3 regions of the Paenibacillus sp. P4_A9 genome follow, and region 2 is predicted to be linked to each of the others. Evidence: riboswitches for the same ligand, from Rfam matches in the RefSeq annotation. Region 2 holds a riboswitch; each other region holds the start of a gene.
The links. Region 2 has a riboswitch for cyclic di-AMP ahead of AC1DVJ_RS10500 (stalk domain-containing protein). Riboswitches for the same ligand answer to the same signal wherever they lie in the genome.
Positions count from the first base shown of each region.

Region 1 (3,569 bases), on a different contig from region 2:
AAGGCATGCTTGCAGCCAGGCACCTTGGCTGCCACGATTTTGCGAATCCGCTCACCTGCGTGATCGGGATCCGTGAATATAATGACGCCTCTGCGCTGCTGAGCCAGCGCGATCCGCTTGAGTACGGCTTGTCCGATGGCGGAGCCGCCCGTTTCAATCGTATCCGCCTCCACAGCCCGCCTGATGGCAGCTGTATCGTCCTTACCCTCCACAACGATCATTTCTTTTATCATCTACATTTTCCTTCCCAGTACAAGCAGAAAAAGAAGAGGGGTCTCCTCTTCTTTCGCGCGGCAGATGCCAAGCTACGTGTATTTAGTAGTGTTCCCGTCAAAACTTCCGAATACACGTTAGTTTTGAGACGGTTTTGTAGGGCCAACCACATATACCGTGTACCCTTGTTTGGTTCCGAATTTATTCGCATAGCCATGATCCTCGTAATATACATCGATCATCTGACCTTTCACGCCGCTGCCAATATCCTCAGCACGACGGAAGCCAATCCCTTCAATATACACCCACCAACCCAGTGGAATCACCTTCGGATCTACGGCAATTGTGCGACCTTCGGTTACAGTAGTCCCCGTGTAGGTTTTACCATAACCAGAGGAGCCCTCGGTTTTGCCTGTCGACGCGGCGTCCGCTGAATAAGCAGTAAGTTTCACGTTTTTGAGAATTTGTTTGTAGCCGAAGGTCACACCATTCTTGGAAACCTCATCCACACTCGGTGAAGAGGCGGAGAGAACGACCACAGGATTTTTCGTGCCTACAGATACTACTTTCTTAACGCTTTCTGATTGTACTTCTTCACCCACAACTGCTTCCGCGACTAAAACACCGTCCTCGAAAGTCTTTTCTTTCTTCTTGACCAATACGCCTTCTTTACCTTCTTGGACGACTTGCTCTTTCCCTTTAAGTAAAGATGCGTCATTCTTTTTCTCTGTCTCGAATGCGATCGGTTCAGAGACTTCCTCCGTCTCTTTTTTCACACGGACGATCTTGATTTCATCACCTGTGCTTAGAGCGGCCGTCGGTTCGGGAGTGATACGATCGTTCTCCCCAAGTGCAATATTTAAACGTTGCAATGCACTTTCTACCGTTCTTGCAGTTGTGTAAACAGTGGTGGTCTTTCCATCAGCAGTCAATTGAATTGGTGAGGCCTGCTCGATAACAATTTTGTCTCCACCCTTGAGCTTGGTCGTAAGTGAAGCTGAAATTTCATCGTGCTCTCCAATCTTTATGGCTTGTTCATCCAGTAGGCGTTGCAGGACCCATTGCTTCGTGTGCACAATAGTTTCTTGTCCATTCACAACCACGGATACGCTCTTGGTAGCCGTTCCGTACAACAACACCAAAAACATGAAAGTCATTGCGATTGAGATTATAGCTAGGCTTAAAATCAAACGCAAGTTTTCATGCTTCCATCGCAATGCGAAGGACATGCTGGATGATCGTTTTACATGGGTCTCGCTAATTGAGATACTGCCCACTTTTTCGGTCCTCCTTCAAAGCCTCGCCGCCAGGTTACAGCATGATTAAATTTGACGCGACTAAGGTTTTTAGTTTAACTTAACATGCTCGCCATCTTCAGCTTTCTAACCTCGCTGAATCTGGTCGTCCCCCCTTTTACCTATTCATCATCCTATGAATTCCGGGTCATTTTATGTCTTTTTATCTGTGTAAAACCCTGTATGAGGACAAAAAGCCAGCAAGAAGAGGACTCTTCTCGCTGGCTTAGTTTGCATAGTGAAATACAAATAGCACGCACGACAATCGTTACCTCTCTTACGCTTACGAGGTTAGCTGACGGATTCGGACGTGAGAGTCGCCCTACGCAGACGCAAACTACTTGTTTGACGTCCATGATTCACCCCTGTTACTCTCTGCTTACTTAACCGCATTTGAATGCTAATTAAGCTTGCAGTGGTTCCCCCGTTTCCACATTTGGAACTCAGCGAATGGAAAATTGGCAAATTGGATATTAAGTTATTATGAAAAGTATATTACGCTGTTAAGCTCAACCTGTAAAGGGATTAACACCCGTTAAAAAGGGCTAAATCACTTAAATTTCGATTATTTTTCAAATATAATCCACTTATATCTACATGTACCTAACTTTAACGTACGTATACTCGATTTTTTAATGCATAATGACCAAAACTAGGCTAAAAACGCAAATTTGTTTATAATGATTCTGGAAGTAATTGAATGATAAATACCAATAATTTGCTATTTAGGGAGGCAATTGAGATGGTTCCCATCTTAGAAGTAAACGCTTTATTCGGGGGATACTTACCTAACAGACCAGTTCTGCATGACCTCACATTTTCGATCCGCCAAGGTGAAATGATGGGGCTAATCGGACTCAACGGGGCAGGGAAAAGTACCACCATCAAAAATATATTAGGACTGCTGCAGCCGCAAAAAGGATCCATTCGTATTAAAGGCTTAACTTTAGCCGAAAGTCCAATTCCCTACCGCGCTACATACGCCTATGTACCTGAAAGTCCAGAGTTATACGAAGAGCTTACGATTCGTGAACACCTTGAGCTAACAGCCATGGCTTATGGCGTTTCCAAGGAGGACTACGAAACCCGTTCCCAGTCCTTGTTAGAGCAATTTCAAATGAAAGACAAGCTGAATAGCTTCGCAAATCATTTATCCAAAGGGATGAAGCAAAAGGTCATGATCATGAATGCGTTCCTGATCGAGCCCTCGTTATATATTATCGATGAGCCATTTCTCGGTCTCGACCCTTTAGCTATACGTTCCTTGCTCGAATTAATGGTTAAAATGAAACAAAAAGGCGCATCATTCCTCATTTCCTCACACATTTTGTCTACAATTGAAAAATATTGCGATAACTATGTCGTTCTCCACAAGGGCCACATGGTTGCTCAGGGAGATTTAGTCGAATTACGCGCACAAACAGAGCTTCCCCAGGCGTCATTAGACGACATCTTCTACAAGCTTGTTCAAGGAGAACTGCGATGAACCAGCCAAAAGATACTACACATGCATTTAACACTCAAGCATTATGGAAGCAGCGTTTTCAACATTATATGAAGGAATCCATGGGTTATTGGCAGTATGCCGCACGCAGTAATTTTATCGGATTCTTGTTGTTTCTTGTCATCGTTTCTTCCTATTATTATGCAAAAACATTACAGCGACTTCCGACAGATTATCCGTACCTATGGATCGTCCTGCTCGCGCTCGTTCCACTCGTCACTTCAAGTCCCATTCGAACACTGACCCGCAGTGCCGATCGGATGTTTCTGTTGCGGATTGAACATGAAATGGACGCTTATTTCCGAAGCAGCTTCTTCTATAGCTTTTCACTTCAGGGGCTCTGGTTATTTCTTGCTTGGGTCACACTTCGTCCGCTTTATAACCATTGTTTAGGAGCGGATTCACAGCCATTTCTACTAATGTTAGCTCTATTGCTTCTATTAAAAGTAGCTAACCTATTAGCCAGTTGGCAGGAAGGCAGATTTGCTGCTGAACGAACAAGATTACTGTCTGTCATCTTTCGTTGGATCGCGTCCATTTCCCTCATTACCGTTCAA
Region 1 covers NZ_JBFUHL010000036.1:46,176-49,744, forward strand. The annotation lists gene rnmV (ribonuclease M5) at 1-233, opposite strand, end outside; gene AC1DVJ_RS20650 (ubiquitin-like domain-containing protein) at 351-1,490, opposite strand; cyclic di-AMP (ydaO/yuaA leader) riboswitch at 1,774-1,967, opposite strand; gene AC1DVJ_RS20655 (ABC transporter ATP-binding protein) at 2,251-2,994, shown strand; gene AC1DVJ_RS20660 (ABC transporter permease) at 2,991-3,569, shown strand, end outside.
Region 1: it holds a riboswitch for cyclic di-AMP, as region 2 does, so the genes downstream of both, AC1DVJ_RS20650 (ubiquitin-like domain-containing protein) here and AC1DVJ_RS10500 (stalk domain-containing protein) in region 2, are expected to answer to the same signal.

Region 2 (3,569 bases):
TATTCGACAGCCGTTGGAGCGAAGTCACCTGCTCTTCCCATCGCTTCATAATACGGCCGAGTTGTTCGCCCAAACGTCCGATTTCATCATCATCCCCGTTTTGGAAGCCTTCTCGGGCAAATGTACCTTTTTCTAATAAAATCATCGTCTCCATCATCGGCTCTAGTCTACGTGTAACCTTCGAGCTGTTCCAGTAACCGAACACCGCACCAATCACACCCAGGATCAACAAGGCCATGAACGAGAATTTGACACCCTGCTGCCAGCTGGTAAAGGGTTCGATCAAATGTCTTGAATTCAAGAAATATAGCATAGCACCGAAAACAGCGAAGCTAAATAGGATGGCTTCCCCCATGCTGCGCCATATCATATTCGTTAATCGTCTTTTGTAGCCGTCCACTTGGTGATGTGCCCCCTCCAGCCGTTACAATACTTTAACTTTGATATCTCCTACGATGAAAGAGAGCACGAGTTTCACCCGATGGTCGCAATGTTGATAATTCTCTGATTGCCACACCACTTTGTTCATCACACCTGCCTCACGTTGTTCGGCTACATGAAGCTGACCGAACATGACAGAAGCTGTAACGGAAACGCCAATATCGTCGGGTATCTTTATATCAATATCTCCTACAACACCTTGTAGGATGACTGTTGTTTCCTTTTGTTCTAGAATGGCCAACGAGAGATCCATGTACGTTTCTCCCACCAAGTACCACGTCGAGGTATTTCGTAGAATCCAAGGCTCTCGGCCAAGGCGAACGCTATCGACGATCTTTTGCTTTTGTGTATACGAATCATCCTTATGAACCTGCTTGGATCGAATGAAGAAAAAACCTAATGAAATCAACACAACCGAAATGGCAATTGTCAGATGGTCACCAAATAATATGACAGCACCGATCCCCATCAGCACATATCCTTTGCGCTCTTTGCGTGAACGAACCCGATGAATGCCCAGTAAAATTAGGATTACGGCCAGAATGGGAAAAAAGCCTATGGTATGATCCAGAAGCAAAAAAACACCGGCTCCAATCAGCACAAGCGCTGTATTCCGGCTGCGATTATTTTTCGTTTCCTCTCCCATCGATGCACCTCCTCTGGCTGCCAATTCTCCTTCGTTCATACGATTCCTAGCATACCACAAGAATGGACGACCTCCAAGATGCAAATCCTTATAGGGCAAGGCTTTGCTTACGTGGAGGTCACGTTCCATCGCTATTTTCTGTCGCGCGGGTCTCGCTCCTCGCGAGCGCGCTGTTCCTTCTGCCACTCGTGCTGCAGCCTGCTGCGCAGCGCCCGCAGTTCATGCTGAAGGTTGCCTCCGGCTTCCTTCAGTGTCTCCTTCGATAGGCGGCCCGCCACGCGGAGCCCCTGCAGCGCCTCCCGGCCGAGCTCGCGGCCGGTGATCTCCAGCTCGCGCCATGTGTCGCGAGCCTCGATGCTATGCAGCCCACCGCGAGGCTGCCCAGCATCGGCTGCGTGCCCCGCACGCAGCCCGCGCAGTTCCTCTGCGAGCGCCAGGCACAAGTCCTGGCTGCTCGCGTACTGCGCGCGGTAGTGCTCGCTAGCGGCTTCCTCGCGCAGCTTCTCTTGCAGCGCAAGCCGCGCGAGATCCTCTTCGCCAGCGCGCATCGCCAGCTCGGCTTGCTCGCCGCGCAGCTTCGCCATATCTTCTGCTCGCGCGATGTGACCGCGCAGCGCAATCGTTGCCTGCAGCGCTACATCATAGCGCTCCTCAAGCTTGGCGATGGTACCATCATCATAGGTACCTGGATTCGTTTTCCCGATCGTCTCCTGCCAGACGGTTTCTGCCATTTTGCCAATACGATCAAATATATTAGTAGGATCAATTTCCCGATTCTTATTGTTCATGTCAATCGCCCCTCACCCTTCATCATACTCCTATCGTAGCTCAATTCCAGCAAGTCTAAAACCGACTATCGACTGTTTTTGAACCTAGACCTAAGTCTAGTATGCGACTACTCACCCATATATTGGTCGTTGTTTGGGCACGCCTGTGATGATAAACTATTTGAAGCCGAGTCTGGTGCATAAATTAGGCACTGGTACGGGGGACGAAATACTTGGGGTGAATATTTGCTTCAGCTTGGAGCAGACTAGGGAGAACCTTCTTCCCGAACCCGTCAACTAACCTCGAAGGCTCATGAAGGAGGATTACCAATTGAATAAGCTAACTAAAGGGTTAACTAGCCTTGCTGTTTCACTAACGGTATTGGCAGGAGGCTTTCTTTCCCCATTTACGGCTCATGCGGCTGAAATGGAAGTGAAAGTACAAGTCAATGATGACCTGATCCATTTCCCTGATGCACAGCCATTTCTGGATGGCAACCACACGACCCAAGTTCCGCTTCGGTTTGTAACCGAGAAGCTTGGTTATACCGTGGAATGGAAAAAAGATGGAAATCAAGTCGAGGTAACACTAAATAACAACAAACATACGATTACCTTGGTTTCTGGTCAAAAAGAAGCTACCATTGATAACGCCCCCGTTGCCTTAGACGGAGCTTCCCAGTTTCAGAATGGGCGTGTATATGTGCCGCTTCGCTTCCTTTCCACAGCTGCAGGCGTTCCTGTGCAGTGGGATGCAAGCAGCAATCTAGCGATCTTAAATAAAGATGGCGAGCATCATGCACCTGATTATCAAATATTTGAATCCACAGCTTATTCGGCAGATCCTTCTGAAAATGGCGGCTATGGTGCCTTTGATTTCATGGGTAACCCCCTTGCGATCGGCACAGTTGCTGTTGATCCATCCGTAATTCCACTTGGTTCCAAACTTTATATTGAAGGTTATTCGTTTAATGGACTTCCTAAAGGCGGCATGTACGTGTATGCGACGGATACCGGCGGTGCCATTAAAGGAAAGAGAATGGACATCTTTATTCCAGGCTCGAAGAAATCCTTACAAAGCTTTGGCATTCAGAAAATTAAAGTGTATCAAATTCCCAATTAGATGTTGAAGAAGCTGCCTTGAGAAACGCTCAAGGCAGCTTTTTTTCATACAAAGGGGCGGCATAGCCGTTTATTTCGGTAGGTGAATGATCAGGTCTAATAAGGGCATTCGTCCAATCAATAGGTATCTCCCCTACATATGTTATATAGTGTTTAACCCACATTAATTCAAAACCGGAGGGGATACTATGTCAGCTGTAGTTGGTTGTGGAACGCCAGGATACGGAAGTTCTGCAGGCGTAATTCTTGTTCTTTATGTACTGTTGGTAATCATTCTCGCTACATTCTATTAGGACCCTTTGAAATGACCCCGCCTGCTGAAGCTTCTAATTTGAAGTTTCAGCAGGCGGGCTTTTCATTTTTCACTTAAAATCAATACCACTCGTTCCTTGCGTCAGTATCTCATCAAGCATACGTCCTCGATTTACATAAATCGACGTTCCCGCCGCTAAACCTCGTCCGACTTCAGCTCCTTACAAAAAAGACGCCACAGTTGACCCTCCTGACAGACGGTTACTTGTTAGCGCCAAACTTGTGGTGATATAGGTAATATAATTTCATGTATATTTAAAGTATGAGTTCAGTACGCTATC
Region 2 covers NZ_JBFUHL010000010.1:112,984-116,552, forward strand. The annotation lists gene AC1DVJ_RS10485 (sensor histidine kinase) at 1-400, opposite strand, end outside; gene liaF (cell wall-active antibiotics response protein LiaF) at 425-1,087, opposite strand; gene AC1DVJ_RS10495 (PspA/IM30 family protein) at 1,219-1,875, opposite strand; cyclic di-AMP (ydaO/yuaA leader) riboswitch at 2,030-2,181, shown strand; gene AC1DVJ_RS10500 (stalk domain-containing protein) at 2,186-2,977, shown strand; gene AC1DVJ_RS10505 (YjcZ family sporulation protein) at 3,165-3,269, shown strand; gene AC1DVJ_RS10510 (molybdopterin molybdotransferase MoeA) at 3,565-3,569, opposite strand, start outside.

Region 3 (3,569 bases), on a different contig from region 2:
TAACCTTATTAATGCACCCGATTCATCCGAACAATCCGATAATAGAGCTGACCGCTTACCTCTTGCTCCACTTCCAGATACCCTTCTGAATGGACGTAATCTCCCAACAAATAGGCAGCATCCGCCGAATTTGCATGCGTTAGAAACAGAAGCGCTACCTTCTCATCCCCAACCACGAATCCCACCTGTTCCTTCACTTGAAACTTCTCAAGAATTTTCCCATGATGTGATCTCACGATATGATGAAACCGCCACGCGCCGTCCTCATTCACGATAAAATAAAGCACACGATTTCGATGGGCATTACTAAACTCCCGTGTCACACCGATCATACACAAATTCTCGTCCAAGCGTAAATATTCATCAATCACATACGATTTCAGTCGCAACCGATTGACATTTTTGCTCTGAATATAGTTTTCCATCTCATCTATAGAGCGGCGATCCTTCGGATCTTGCTTCGTCGCGTAGAATACTTCTTTAATAAACGTATCCGTCTGGAATTGCCTTGCCCCTTTGAAGTGGTTATAGGTTTGAAAAAATTGCTCAATCACTTCCCGAATGTCTTCCGGTATGGCAGGACCCGTTTCCACGTTGTACATGCGATCTGTTCGACCTGACAGTTTTATTTTATGAAACCAGTTTTTCCAGACACTGACTTGCATGACGTACGCGTCACCTACTTTCTTCCAACCATTTTTTCATTATAGGCTATAATTCTCAAAAATTCGATAAAAATCGCAGATTTTCGCGCAAAAAAAGAGCGTCTGCCCGCTAATCTTTCATTTGTGAAAGATATAACGAACATACGCTCTAGAATCATCTTGCTTTTATCTGATTTAGTCCCTAACTTAAAGTACGCGTTTTGCGCCTACATATCTTGAGCTCCAATAGGAGCTAGCGAGACTATCAACCGTTACACCACTGGATGTGGTAGCCGAAATAAATTGATTATTTCCCATGTAAATACCCACATGATTAACGATGCCTGAAGCAAAGAAGACAAGATCTCCTGCTTTCAAATCCGTCACTCTCGCACCCGCTTGATCATACATTTGCACGGATGTGCGGGGAAGCTCAATGCCTTTGGCTTCATACAAATAACGAACGAAACCAGAGCAATCAAAGCCCTTGGGTGTTGTTCCACCCCATCGGTAAGGCGTTCCTTGAAAAGTCGTCGCAGCTTGAATAATTTGAGCTGATACAGCTGGCTGAACAACCTTTGCTACTGGGGCTACTGTAGGCGGAGGTGCAATCCAAGCTGGCTTGTGGGTCTTACCGTCGACTTCCACGATGGCGATTTTATTCGCATCATTCCAAGCGATCTCAGATCCAAACGTCTCTGTTATGAAACGTAGTGGAACGTAAGTATTTCCCTCCAGCAACGTCGGACTGCTCTCTAATTCAACCAACTTACTGTTCACGACAGCTTGCTCTTCGTCCGTTGTTAGTTGAATCGCCTGCTCCTTGTTCATTAGGGTGACGACGACTTCATCGCCTTGCTTCGCCCAGTCCACTTGATAGCCTAACTTCTCCGACAATACACGTAGTGGCACCTGAAGTGTACCTTCCGTATCAATAAACGGCTGTACTTCAGGGAACTGCACCAATTCGTCATTGACCTGAACCTTCACCGCAGAAGCGTCTGGCGCAGAAGCATACGCGGCAGGCGCGGCGAACATGGGAATAGCTGCGCCTAGAAGAGCGCATGAACAAATAAAGCTTTTTGTAAAAAGTTTCAAAACGTTGTGCCTCCTTGAAGCCTCCGAGGTTAGTTGACGGGTTCGGGAAGAGGTTTTCCCTAGTGCGCCCCATTAGCCTTTGACTAACTGAGCATTCATTCACCCCAAGTAAAGAAGTCCCCCGTACCGGAGCTTTTGATGCTCCGAGATTCGGCATTTTTTGTCTATGTTAGACTAGCATAGTTCGTTTTAGCCTGACAACTTTTTCGCGGTGGTAAGTGTTTCCATTTTTGTGTGATCGCGCACAAACAGCTACTCAAGGTAGAGTAGCTGTTTGATCACTATTTTGCCTAATCCGAGCTTACAGATTACTTATATACCTCTGTGTACAAGATGTTCTTGCAGGGTATGAACTCGGTTTCCGTCAATGGATCAGGTGAACTCATGATACGTAGAGGCAGCATCGCCTGCCCTTCTCTGAGAGGAGGCTGTGCATAAGGGAATAGGTTCAAATGAAAGCCACAGCGCTTATAAAATTCAATTCTCCGCTTTGCAACTGTCGCATCTGACGCATCCGGTGGCTCCACTTCTAGCACAATAGGCGTAGTACCACTGCTCATATAAGCCGTCAGCATTTGTTTGCCAATCCCGCCGCCCCTTATTGCAGCATTGACCGCAATATGCTCCACAAATCGAAACGTGCTAAAGCTCCAACTTGCCAGAAAACCAAGCATTTGCCCTTGAGCATCTCTCTCCACATCAATTCGATAGTTCGGATGCGATAACAGTGATCGCTGTCCTTCATACGTTCTTATCTCCGTATCAGGAAAAGCAGATTCCATGAGTTCGAATACTTCAGCAAACGAATCCTCTTGCTTCATCTGTTGGCATCTCCTTTTTGGTATAGGATATCCAACCATGCGGCAAATTATGGAGCAATACTTACCACAACTTCATCAAAATAAGCCTTTAGCAAATGCGTATACACACCGATCTTCCCTGCTGAGAACGTGCTGTCCGTTGCTGTAACAATAAGCTTTCGGCGTTTCTCCGAAGGAACATCGAAAAACGATGTAACTTTGTATGAAGTGCTTACCACTTAGAGAAGTACGCATGCGCTGCACTATGAAAACCCGCCGGCAGCGCATGGCCCATGAATGGGTGAACCTCAATGGATTTATTCTCAGATGAAATGTGATTATAGGCGGCAAATATGGTCTCCGGCAAGCAGGTCATATCCTTTAGTCCTACCGTCACATGAACGGGCTGCCCGATACGATCCCCGAGGTTCATGATATCAAAATAGGATAGCGTCTTCAGCACGTCTGGCAAGTGATCTGGGAATCTCGTAACGAATTCAGCCGCCTCACTAAGGGAACTGACGGAATTCAATAGGCCAAGATCCATGTGACACAGATTCGGCACATGGGCAACTGCTGCTCGGATGCGCTTCTCGAGCGCAGTTACGAGCAGGGTAAGCCCACCGCCTTGGCTCCCTCCGAACACGAATACGCGCTCGCTATTGATTTCCGGCTGCTCCAGCGCACATTGCACAGCGCGCAGGGAATCGATGGCAACTGCACGATAATAGCTCTTCTCGGCATCGAGGATGCCCTGCGTGATCCACCCCTTCGTCATGCCGTGCTCCTGCGGCAGCATGTTACCGCTATCGCCGCCTTGCCCTCGAACATCAACCGCAAGTACTGCGTACCCCATGAGCAACCAAGCTGCATGATCCTCGGGTTTCCCCTTGGAGCCAGAGTAGCCGGGGAATGTGACGACACATGGAACTTTCCTTGGGTTCGTTTCTACGTTCGGCAGCATCAACCAGGCATGGATAGGTGTTCCCTCCGCTCCCTCCAAGACGATCTTATTCACTTCTGCTAG
Region 3 covers NZ_JBFUHL010000033.1:50,265-53,833, forward strand. The annotation lists gene AC1DVJ_RS19690 (hypothetical protein) at 9-665, opposite strand; gene AC1DVJ_RS19695 (C40 family peptidase) at 852-1,742, opposite strand; cyclic di-AMP (ydaO/yuaA leader) riboswitch at 1,746-1,908, opposite strand; gene AC1DVJ_RS19700 (GNAT family N-acetyltransferase) at 2,051-2,563, opposite strand; gene AC1DVJ_RS19705 (hypothetical protein) at 2,611-2,781, opposite strand; gene AC1DVJ_RS19710 (acetylxylan esterase) at 2,775-3,569, opposite strand, start outside.
Region 3: it holds a riboswitch for cyclic di-AMP, as region 2 does, so the genes downstream of both, AC1DVJ_RS19695 (C40 family peptidase) here and AC1DVJ_RS10500 (stalk domain-containing protein) in region 2, are expected to answer to the same signal.